Regions from separate parts of the Kineococcus terrestris genome, predicted to be linked through region 2. Evidence: riboswitches for the same ligand, from Rfam matches in the RefSeq annotation. Region 2 holds a riboswitch; the other holds the start of a gene.

Region 1 (5,752 bases), on a different contig from region 2:
ACCAGCGAGCTCGTGCAGCGCCACTTCCCCGGCGCCCGCGTCGTCAAGGCCTTCAACAACATCTTCGCCGCCAACCTCGGCGTCCTGCAGCGCCCGGCGGGCTCGCCGGAGCGCACGACGCTGCTGACCGCCGGGGACGACGAGGACGCCGAGCGGGTCGTCGCCGCCTTCCTGGACTCCCTGGGCTACGACGTGCTCGACACCGGTTCCCTGGCCGACAGCTGGCGCTTCCAGCGCGACCAGCCCGCCTACGCCGGCGCGTACACGGAGGACGGCGACCCCGAGCGGCCGCGCCGCACCACCGGCGAGGACCTGCTGGCGCTGCTGGAGCGCGCCGACCGCTCGGTGCGCTGACCCCGGTCACCCGCACGACGAGCAGCGCCCCCGCCGCTCCCGCGGTGGGGGCGCCGCTCGTCGCGGCCCGGCCTCAGCCGCGGGAGGCGCCCCCGGCGGCCCGCACGGCCGCCGCGTCCACGGAGGCGTGCGTGCCGACGTCCCAGACGAACGGCGGCTCGGTGCCGTTGACCGACCAGTCGCCCACGATGCGCTGCTTGTAGATGACCGGGTTGTGCGAGGCGACGGTGCGGGCGTTGCGCCAGTGCCGGTCCAGGGCCCGCGCCCGGCTGGTCGCGGAGGCGCCCAGCGTGTTGAACAGCAGGGTCGCGGCGCGCGGCACGCTCTCGGACAGGACGACCTGCGCCTGCGCCGTGCGCACCTCGGCCTCCACGTTGGCGGCGCGGTCGGCGGCCGAGCCGCGCTCGTGGGCGGTGTCGGCGGCCGCCTGCACGGCCTCGGCGGCCGAGCGCACGAGGGCGCGCGCGGTGAAGGCCGTGGCCGAGACCTCCCCGGCGACGGCGAGGACCTGCGCGTCGTGGCGCACCAGCGGCGCCAGGCCGTGCGTGTAGCTGCGGGTGCGCGAGCGCACCTGCGCGCCGGTGTCGCGCTCGACGGCCTCGGCGACGCCGGCCAGGACGGCGAGCAGCACCAGCTGGTACAGCGCCGTCTGGTAGCGGAAGCGGTCGGTGAAGGGGGCGACGTCCTCGTCCTCGACGACCGCGCCGGTCAGCACGAGGGTGCCGGTGCCGGTCAGCTGCTGGCCGAAGCCGTCCCAGTCGTCGCTGACCCGCACGCCCGGCTGGTCGGTGCGCACGAGGACGGTGACGACCTCCTCGCTCCCGTCCGCGTCGACGCGTCGCGCGGTCGCGTCCGTCCAGTCGGCGAAGATCGTGCCGGTCGTGTAGTACTTGCGGCCGTCGACGACCCAGCGCCCCTCGCGCCGGGTCACCACCGTCTGCTGCTTCCCGGTCGTGGCGTCGCCCGTCTCGCTCCAGGCGTTGCCGACCAGCTCGCCGGCCACGACGCGCCCGATCCAGCGGGTGCGGTACTCCCCCGCCGGCAGGGACAGCAGGTGCTCGACCCAAGCCAGGTGCCCGCGGAAGACCTGCGGCAGGTTCGGGTCGGCGGCGGCCACGTCGACCAGCACCTCGGCCAGCCCGCGCACGTCCAGGCCCTCCCCGCCCTCCTCGACGGGCACCCGCAGGCGGCCGAAGCCGGCCGCCAGCAGCTCGCGCACCTGCTCGCGCGGCAGGACGTGCCCCCGCTCGCGCTGCACGGTGCCCTCGGCGATCCGCTCCAGCAGGGGCCGCAGCCGCTCCCGCACGGCGGTGAGCCGCTGCGCGGGGCTCGTCCCGGCGCTCGCGCGCTCAACGGTCTGGTCGTCGGTGGCGGTGCTCACCCGTCGCTCCTCACGGTCGTGGACGCTGAGGTGCGTCGGCCCGGGAGGCGCACGTGCGAACGCTCGTCCTTACCCGTGCGTCAGCACCAGGTCAGGTCATCACCCGGGGCACCCCACGACGTGGAGGGTTGCCGGCCAGCGAGCCGGGGCTTGACGCTGGCGCTCATGACCTGCGCGGAGCGTGCCACGAGCGCACCGGCGCTGTCGAGCGCCGGTGCGCCTGCGGCGGCGGGTCAGGCCGGCGGGCGCGGGCCGCTGGGCAGGACCGCCCCGTCACGCAGGTCCAGGACCCGGTCGGGCTCACCCGGCCCGCCGGCCCCGTGCTCGCGCGCGGCGGCCGCCAGCACGTCGGTGATCTCGTGGCCGATGAGCTCGTGGCGCTCCAGCAGCGCGTCGCGCAGGGCGGCCACCAGGTGGCGGTGGCGGCCCAGCAGCTCGCGCACGGCCTCCTTCTGCTCGGCCAGCAGGCCCTCGACCAGGCGCCGGCCCTCGGCGTCGCCCAGGACCCGGGAGACGAGGTTGCCGTCGGCGAAGGCGCCGTTCTGCACCGCGGCGAAGGAGACCAGCGTGCCGGCCATCCCGGCGGCGCCGACCATCTGCGCGGCCGTCGTCGTGGCGGCCTGCAGGTCGCCGGAGGGGCCGGTGGACACGTCGCCGAAGAACAGCTCCTCGGCCACCTGCCCGCCGAAGGCGATGCGGATCAGCCCGGCCAGCTCCGAGCGCGAGCGGGTGTAGACGTCCTCGACGTCGCCGTGGGCGAGCAGGCCGAGGGCGCTGGCGCGCTTGACGATCGTCAGCACGTCCAGGCGCCGGTGCGGGGCCACGAGGTGCGCGACGACGGCGTGCCCGGCCTCGTGGGTGGCGATGAGCCGCGCCTCGTGCGCGGTGTACCCGACGGGCTGGCCCAGGCCCACCTCGGTGACCAGGCGCGCGTGCTCCAGGTCCGCCCAGGACATGCCGTCGCCGCCGCGGCGCACGGCGTTGACGAGGGCCTCGTCGAGCAGGTTCTCGATCATCACGGGGCTGTAGCCGGAGGTGACACCGGCCAGCGCGTCGCGGCGCTCGGACTCGTCCAGGGCCGGCTCGTGGGCCTTGCGGGCCAGGAAGTGGTCCACCAGCTCGCGCCGGGCCGCCTTGTCGGGCAGGCCGAACACCAGGCGGCGGTCGAAGCGGCCGGGACGCAGCAGCGCGGGGTCGAGGGCGTCGGCGCGGTTGGTCGCGGCCACGACGAGGACCTCGGCGGGCTCGGTGCGCGGGCGGCGCAGCCGGCGCCCCTCGGGCAGGAAGCGGTTGGCCAGGTCGACCAGCGCGCCGCGCACCCGCTCCCCGGCCGTCGGCTCGTCGAAGGACTGCATCTGCACGAGCAGCTCGTTGACGACGCCGCTGGCGCCCTCGCTGCTGGCCAGGCGCTCCACGCGCACCGGCGCGGGCGCGCCCCCCGCGCCGGCCACCAGGCGCTCCAGCCCGCTCAGGCCGCCGCAGGAGAGCACCCCGGCGCTCGCGGGAGCGGTCTGGAGGGGGGTCGCGGACGACATGCCGCCGCGCGCGCCGGCGATGGCGTCGATCTCCTCGATGAAGGCGACGGCGGCGCCCTCGGCGCGGGCCGCGCGGCGCACGGCCTTGAAGTAGGAGCGGACCTTGCGGGCCGTCGCGCCGTACCACATGGACTGGAAGCTGGTCGCGGAGACGAAGAGGAACGGCACGCCCGCCTCGCGGGCCATCGCCTTGGCCATGTGCGTCTTGCCGGTGCCGGGCGGGCCCTCGAACAGCAGGCCGCGGCGGGGGCGGCCGCCCATGTCGCGGCGGAAGCTGCGCGCGCCGAGGAACAGGTCGAGGCTGCGCTCGACGTCCTCCTTGACCGGGCCCAGGCCCTTGACGTCGTCCAGGGTCACGTCGATCTGCTCGGGCCGGTACAGCACGTGCGGGGAGCGCCCGGCGACGAGCGTCTGTCCCAGCAGCAGCACGATGAGCAGGGCGAAGAAGAGCCCCGCCATGACGTAGAGCGGGTCCACGGCCGGCAGCGCCGGGACGAGCGGCAGGCCCAGCGCCAGGCGCACGTCGACGACGAGGACGAGCGCGAGGACGCCCAGCAGCGCCAGCGTGGTGCGGCGGCGGCGGTGGGCCTCGCGCACCCGCCCGACGTCGCCGGCGTCGCGCCCGCGCCGCGCACCCCCGTCCCGTCCCCCCGGTCCGGGCGGTCCACCGCGTGCGGGTCCGGTCTTCGGCGCCACCGGCTGCTCCTCTCCTCCGCCCGGTCGGAGCACCGGGCCGCGCAGCCAGCCAACCCGCCGCGCTGCGGGTCGGCCACCGTCCGTGACCGGTTCGGAGGACCGGGTTCACCCGTCCGGAGCAGTCGGGCCCGTCCGCGCCACCGGGCGGGCACCGGGCGGGCAGCGGCGGGCACGGGGCGGGCACCGCACGCACCGGGTCAGCGGCTCAGACGGCGACACCCGCGAACAGGTCGGTCTCGCGGCCGGCGTCGTCGAACGGGCCGCCCGCCACGCCGTGCACGAGCCGGAAGTGCTCCACGGGCAGGACCGGCTGCGGCACCCGGTTGGACAGGCGCATCACCGGCTCGCGGCCCTCCAGCTCGACCGTCACCTGCGAGGCGTGCGCGCGCAGCGCAGCCAGCTTGGCGGCCACGTGCTCGGCGCCCTCCACGGCCGTGGTCACCTCCTCGTCGGGCACGACCACCGACGGCAGCGGGCCGTCCGGGTCGGGCACGTCGGCCAGCCCGGCCGCGGCCAGGGCGCGCAGGGCCGCGCGGGTCAGCGACTCCGGCTGGACCGTCTCGTACACCTTGGCCACCTGCCAGGGCACGGACCCGTCGTGGCGGTCGCCGGCGGCCAGGACGAGGGCCCGGCGGACCGCCTCGGCCACGCGCACGTGGTCGGGGTGGCCGTACCCGCCGCCCGGCTCGTACGTGACGACGACCTGCGGGCGCACCTCGCGCACCACCTCGGCGACGCGCTCGGCGACCTCCTCCAGGTCGGCGACGGCCAGGGCGCGCGGGTCGGCGTCCTCGGCGGCGCCCGCGACGCCCGGGGCCAGCCAGACCATCCCGGAGTCGCGGTAGCCGGAGCCGTCGGGGCGGGTGAGGAAGCGGTGGTCGTCCACGCCGAGGGCCTCGGCGGCGGCGGCCAGCTCGTGCGTGCGGTGCTCGGCCAGCTCGTCGGGGCCCAGCCCGGCCAGCTCCGCGGGGATGATCTCCCCGCGCTCGCCGCGCGTGGCGGTCAGCAGGGTCACCCCGGCGCCGGCGGCGGCGTAGCGGGCGATCGTCAGGCCGTTGCCGATGCTCTCGTCGTCGGGGTGGGCGTGCACGAACAGCACGCGCCGCGGCTGGTCGAGGCGCTCCATGGCGGCCAGCTCCTCCGGCTGCAGCGCGCCGGCGGCGTCGTCGACCGCGTCGGCGGCGACCTCCAGCGGGTCGCGCCCGAGGGTCCCGGCTCCCGCCGCGCCCTCGGGCGTGCGGTCCGGCTCCCCGGGCGGCTGCGGCGGCTGAGGCGTCGTCGTCATGCCCCCATCCTCCCGCGGACGCCGATCACCGCAGCCCGGGAGCCCGGGCCGCGGCGACCCGGCTCAGGCGCGGCGGGCGCGGGAGGCGGACTTGGCGCGCTGGGAGGCGTCGAGCTCCACCTTGCGGATGCGCACGGCCTCCGGGGTGACCTCGACGCACTCGTCCTCGCGGCAGAACTCCAGGCACTGCTCCAGCGACAGGTGGCGCGGCGGCACCAGGCGCTCGAACTCGTCCGAGGTGGACGAGCGCATGTTGGTGAGCTTCTTCTCCTTGGTGATGTTGACGTCCATGTCGTCGGCGCGGGAGTTCTCCCCGACGATCATGCCCTCGTACACCTCGGCGGTGGGCTCGACGAACAGCTGCCCGCGCTCCTGCAGGTTGGTCATCGCGAAGGCGGTGGCCGCGCCGGCGCGGTCGGCGACCAGCGAACCCGACTGGCGGGTGCGGATGTCACCGGCCCAGTGGTCGTACTTGGCGAACAGCGCGTGCGCGATGCCGGT
Region 2 (5,752 bases):
GGCCGGGCGGCCCGCCAGCGCGCCACGAGGTCCTCGACGTCGACCAGCGGCACCACCACCAGCGGGCCGTCGGCGGGGCGGCGGTACAGCTCGCGCACCCGCGCGTTGAAGTCCTCGCCCACCGCGCGGGCCTCCGGCTCCGAGCGCAGCGCGGCCACCCCCGCCTCGTCGAGGAGCTGCTCGCGCTCGCGGCGCAGCGCCAGCGCGGGCGGCAGCACGGCCGACAGGTCGAAGCCCTCGCGGCGCACCTTCTCCGCCGCCCACCCCTCGACGGTGAACTCCCGGTCCAGCCCGCGCAGCGGCCGCCCGGCGCCCGGCAGGTCGTCGAAGGCACCGCGCGCCTGCGCCTCGCGGACCTGCCGCTCGACGCGGTCGTCGAAGGGCCGCCGGACCGGTTCGCGCACCCGCCCATCCTCACCTCACGGCGCGGGCGGGCGCACCTCCTCCACGGGCCGGTGCAGCCACACCGCCCGCCACGGCGCCAGCCACAGCTGACCGTCCCCGCCCCAGGGCGCCGGCTCCCCGCTCAGCGCGTCCACCGCGCCGGCCAGGCCCAGCTCCTCGACGCGGTGCCCGGGGAAGGGGCGCCAGGAACCGGTGACGTTGAACAGGCACAGCAGCTCCCCCAGCGGGTGCCGGCGCACGAACGCCAGCACCCCGGGGTCGGACGGCTCCAGCACGTCCGCCGCGACGCTGGCGTGCAGGTGCGGCAGGCCAGCGCGCGTGCGCGCCAGGTGCCGCAGCCCGGCCAGCGCCCGCCCCGGCACCGACGCGGGGTCCCGGGCGGCGGCCAGGTCCCGCTCGTCCAGCCGCGGCCGGTGCGCCCACCGGTTGTCGGCGGCGTGCGCCGGGTCGGCGGCCCAGTCCGGGTCGCCGGGCGCGGCGACCTCGTCCCCGGACCAGACGACGGGGATGCCGCCCCAGGCGAAGACGACGGCGTGGGCCAGCAGGTGCCGGGCCAGCGCGGCGTCCACCTCGGCCTCCAGCCCGGCGCGCGCCCGCGGGTCCCCCGTCCCGGCGGCCAGCGCCTCGCGCGCCGCGGTCAGCCCGACGAGGTCCGCGCACGTGCCGCTGATGCGCCGGTCCCCCGTCGCCGGGTTCTCCTGGAACACCAGGCCCCGCGCGGTGGAGCCCTCGAAGGCGCCGGAGTACCAGTCGGACAGGAACGAGCGGTGGGCGTGCCCGTCGAGGCCGACGGCCGCGGCGTCGGCGTCGGAGACGGCCCAGCCGATGTCGTCGTGGCAGCGCGCGTAGGTGATCCACGCGGTCGTCGTCGGCACGGTGGGCAGCGCCCGCAGCGCCTGCGCGGCCAGCCGCACGTCCTGCGCCGCCAGCGACGACCACACCTGCACCATGAGGGTGTTGTGGTACGCCAGGTCGCTGACGCGGCCGTGGTGGCGGCCCCGGCCGAGGTAGTGCACCAGGTCGTCGGGCGCGACGATCGCCTCCGCCTTCAGCAGCACCGCGGGGCAGGCGATCCGGGTCAGCGCGCGCAGCACCTGCACCACCGAGTGCACCTCGGGCTGGTTCTGGCAGTTCGTGCCCATCCGCTTCCACAGGAACGCCACCGCGTCCAGGCGCAGCACCTCCACCCCGAGCTCGGCCAGGAACAGCACGACCTCCGCGAACTCGGCGAGGACCTCGGGGTTCGACCAGTCCAGGTCCCACTGGAAGGAGTTGAACGTCGTCCACACCCAGCCGCCGAGCTCCTCGTCGAAGGTGAAGTTCCCGGGGGCGAAGTCGGGGAACACCTCCGGCAGGGTGCGCTCGTAGGCGTCGGGCAGCTCCCGGTCGGCGAACACGTGGAAGTAGCGGCGGTAGCGCTCGTCGCCGGCGCGGGCCGCGCGGGCCCACGCGTGCTCGCGGGCGACGTGGTTGAGCACGAGGTCCAGCACGAGGCTGGTGCCGCGCGCGCGCAGGGCGCTCGCCAGCGCGCGCAGGTCCTCCACGTCGCCGAGGTCCTCGCGCACGGCGCGGTAGTCGGCCACGGCGTAGCCGCCGTCGCTGTCGCCCTCGCGCGGGCGCAGCAGCGGCATGAGGTGCAGGTAGGTGACGCCGAGCTCGCCGAGGTGGTCCAGCCGGCCGGCGACGCCGGCCAGGGTGCCCGCGAACCGCTCGGTGTAGGCGGCGTAGCCGACGGCGCGCGGGGACTGGAACCAGTCGGGGCGCAGGGTGCGGGCCTGGTCCAGGCGGTGCAGGTCGTCGGGCCGGCGGGCGCACGCCCCGGCGGCCAGGCGCAGCAGCCGGGCCGCCAGGTCGTCGGCGACGTCGGGGGCGTGCAGGCCGGCCAGGCCGCTGCGCAGGTCCTCCCACCAGCGCTCCACCCGCAGCGCGAACACCTCGCGGCGCGCGGGCGGCAGGGCGCCCAGCAGCCCTTCCACCAGCCCGGCGGGCACCTGCCACGCCGCGCCGCCCGCACCACCACCCGCGCCGCCGGTCGTCGTCGTCCCGGTCATCGGTCCCCCCGCGCTGCTGTTGACACGTCCAGGACCCCTTCCTACCGTGACCGCAGGTCAAGAGCGGCAGCGTGAAGCCCTGGCTGGCTGCCCGGCAACCCTCCACCGCGGTGGGGTGCTCCAGGTGACGACCCGGCCGGGCGGTGGGCGCCCGGCAAGCGCGGCTCCGCGGAGCCCGGCCCGGAAGCAGGTCCTCGTGCCCGAACGCCCCAGCGCCCTGACCACCCGCGTGCCCGCGCAGCACCGCCTGCGCGACGCGCCGGCCCTGCTGCACGTGGAGGGCGTGGTCGAGCACGGCGACGAGCGCGGGCGGCTGCTGGGCTTCCCGACGGCGAACGTCGCGGTGCCCGAGCACGGGCTGCGCGACGGCGTGTGGGCCGGCACGGTGCAGGTGGACCCGGCCGCCGGCGGGCCGGTGCACGTGGCCGCCGTGTCGGTGGGCCACCGCCCCACGTACTACGGCAAGGACGGGCAGCGGCTGCTGGAGGCGCACCTGCTCGACTTCGACGGCGACCTGTACGAGCGCACCGTGCTGGTGCGCCTGCACGAGCGGCTGCGCCCTCAGCGCCGCTACGCCGGCTCCAGCGAGCTCGTGGAGCAGCTGCGCCTGGACGTGGCCGCGACCCGCGCGTGGGCGCTGCGGGCGGGCCTGCCCGGCTGAGGGCGCTCCCGCGGGCACCGGCCGGGTCAGCTCCCGGTGTAGCGGCCGGGGCGGTGGTTCATCGCCAGCACGAGGTTGAGCACGACCGCGCCCGCGGCCGACAGCGCGGCCACCGCCGGGCCGACGACCGCGACGGACGCGGTGACCACGGCGACGTCGAGCACCATCTGCACGTAGCCGGCCCGCCAGCCGAGCCGTTCCTGCAGCACCAGCGCCAGGACGCCGAACCCGCCGAGGCTGGCGCGGTGGCGGAACAGCACGAGCAGGCCGGTGCCGGCCACGAGGTTGCCGGCGAGCACCGCGTAGACGGGGTCGATCCGCAGGTCCGGCAGGCAGGCCGCCTGCAGGGGGCTGAGCAGGGACACCGCCGCCACCGCGAGCGCCGAGCGCAGCGTGAACGCCCAGCCCTTGACCCGCACGGCCAGCACGACGAACGGCAGGTTCACCAGCGGGAACAGGACCCCGAAGGGCAGCCCGGCCGCGTAGCCGAGGAGCAGGGCGAGCCCCGCGGTGCCGCCGGTGACGGCCGAGGCCGCGTGCAGCAGGTGCAGGCCCAGGGAGGCCAGGAACGTCCCGACGAGCAGGCCGGCCACGTCCTCGGCGCGCGAGTGGGGCAGCGGCGCTGCCGCGGCGGGTGGCCGGGTCGCGGCCGGTCCGGTCGTCGTCACCCGCGCAGCGTCGCGACGCCGGACGCCGGTGCGCAAGCGGGACTGCTCCGGACGGGCAGATCGTTCACCGGCGGACCCGTGCAGCGGCAGATTGCGCAGTAGAGCGGTGCCGGTCGGGGCCGGCGGCCTCAGAGAGCCGTGCCGAGCAGCGAGCCGATCCCGTAGGTGACGAGCATGGCGACGGCTCCCCCGCCGGTGACGCGCAGCACGGCCCGGCGCGGGTCGGCGCCACCGAGGCGGGCGCTGACGACACCGGTGGCGGCGAGCGCGAGCAGGACCGCGGCGAAGCAGGCCGACGCCCGCACCGCGTCGGGGGGCAGCAGCACGGCCAGCAGGGGCAGCGCCGCGCCGAGGGTGAAGGCCAGCACCGACGCCCACGCGGCCTGCCAGGGGCGCACGACCTCGTCCGGGTCCAGGCCGAGCTCCGCCTCGGCGTGCGCGCCCAGGGCGTCGTGGGCGGTCAGCTCGCGGGCCACCCGCCGCGCCAGCGCCGGGGAGAGCCCCTTGGCCGTGTAGATCGCGGTCAGCTCGTCGAGCTCCTCGTCCGGCATCTCCGCCAGCTCGCGCCGCTCGCGCGCCAGCAGCGCGGACTGCGTGTCGCGCTGGGTGCTGACGGACACGTACTCGCCCACCCCCATCGACAGGGCACCGGCCACGAGCCCGGCCAGGCCGGTGGTGAGCAGGACCCCGCGGTCGTCGGTGGCGGCCACGACGCCGAGGACGAGCGCGGCCACGGAGACGATGCCGTCGTTGGCGCCGAGGACGCCGGCGCGCAGCCAGCTGAGGCGGCCGCTGACGGAGCCGAGGTGCTCGGCGGGTTCGCGGTCGTGGGGGGCGAGGTCCGTCACGGCCGCCACGCTACCCGCCCGGACACCCCCTGCTCTCCGCTTCCGTTTGCAGCGCAACGGGATCGCGGTCCGGACAAGCCAGCCTGCCCTCACCGGCGGCCGGCTCGTACAGTGGCGCGCGCCGCCTGTCCCGGCCCCGCGCCACCGCGATCGGAGCGACCCGTGCCCGCTCGAGCACCCCACCTGTCCCCGCGCCTGCTGGCCGTCGTGCTGGCGGGCGGGTTCTGCGGGACGGCGCTGCGCGGCGCGGCGGAGAGCCTGTGGCCGCCCGCGGCGCTCGGGTGGCCGTGGGCGACCTTCGGCGTGAACCTGCTGGGCGCCTTCGGCCTGGGCGCGCTGCTGGAGGGCCTGGCGCGGCGTGGTCCCGACGAGGGGCGGCGCCGGCTGCTGCGGCTGGGCCTGGGCACCGGTCTGCTGGGGTCCCTCACGACGTACAGCTCGCTGGCGAACGAGGCGGACCTGCTCGTGCGGGACGGGGCGCTCGCGGCGGGCGCGGCCTACGCCGTGACCAGCGTGGTCCTCGGCCTGCTGGCGGCCGGGCTGGGGGTGGTCGCGGCCGCCCGCCACCACCGGTGGCGGACCGCGCGGCGCGCGGCGGCGTCGGTGGCCCCGGTGGACCCGGTGGACCCGGACGCGGACGGCCCGCGGTGAGCGCCCTGCTGGTGCCGCTGGCGGTGTGCCTGGCCGGGGCGCTGGGGGCGGTGGCCCGCTTCGTCGTGGACGGGGAGGTGCGGCGCCGGTGGCCCACGACGTTCCCGTGGCCGACCGTGGGGATCAACGTCTCCGGCTCGCTGCTGCTGGGCCTGGTCACGGGTCTGGTGCTGGCCGGCGTCGGGTCGCAGGACCTGCGCGCCGTCGTGGGCCTGGGCTTCTGCGGCGGGTACACGACGTTCAGCACGGCCGTGCTGGAGAGCGTCCGCCTGGCGCAGCGGGGCGCCTGGTGGGCGGCCGCGGGCAACGCGGCCGGGACGCTGGTGGCGACGAGCGCCGCCGCCGCCGCGGGCCTGGCGGCCGGGCTGGCCCTGGGGTGAGGCGCCGTGGCGGCGCCCGAGGTCCGTGAGAGTCCTCTCACCGTCCTCTCGCGCGCCTCTCACGCCGCGCTGGTCGACTGTCCGCATG

What was found. Region 2 has a riboswitch for S-adenosylmethionine ahead of AB8M62_RS12755 (riboflavin kinase). Riboswitches for the same ligand answer to the same signal wherever they lie in the genome.
Region 1: it holds a riboswitch for S-adenosylmethionine, as region 2 does, so the genes downstream of both, AB8M62_RS15300 (acyl-CoA dehydrogenase family protein) here and AB8M62_RS12755 (riboflavin kinase) in region 2, are expected to answer to the same signal.

The regions. Positions count from the first base shown of each region.
Region 1 covers NZ_JBEUEI010000027.1:26,955-32,706, reverse strand. The annotation lists gene AB8M62_RS15305 (NADPH-dependent F420 reductase) at 1-354, shown strand, start outside; gene AB8M62_RS15300 (acyl-CoA dehydrogenase family protein) at 428-1,735, opposite strand; SAM riboswitch class IV at 1,796-1,906, opposite strand; gene AB8M62_RS15295 (AAA family ATPase) at 1,969-3,867, opposite strand; gene mshB (N-acetyl-1-D-myo-inositol-2-amino-2-deoxy-alpha-D-glucopyranoside deacetylase) at 4,172-5,251, opposite strand; gene typA (translational GTPase TypA) at 5,315-5,752, opposite strand, start outside.
Region 2 covers NZ_JBEUEI010000019.1:22,399-28,150, reverse strand. The annotation lists gene AB8M62_RS12765 (DnaJ family domain-containing protein) at 1-404, opposite strand, end outside; gene AB8M62_RS12760 (alpha-amylase family glycosyl hydrolase) at 420-2,456, opposite strand; SAM riboswitch class IV at 2,512-2,623, shown strand; gene AB8M62_RS12755 (riboflavin kinase) at 2,653-3,117, shown strand; gene AB8M62_RS12750 (YitT family protein) at 3,144-3,785, opposite strand; gene AB8M62_RS12745 (VIT1/CCC1 transporter family protein) at 3,914-4,633, opposite strand; gene AB8M62_RS12740 (CrcB family protein) at 4,796-5,284, shown strand; gene AB8M62_RS12735 (fluoride efflux transporter FluC) at 5,293-5,664, shown strand; gene AB8M62_RS12730 (hypothetical protein) at 5,750-5,752, shown strand, end outside.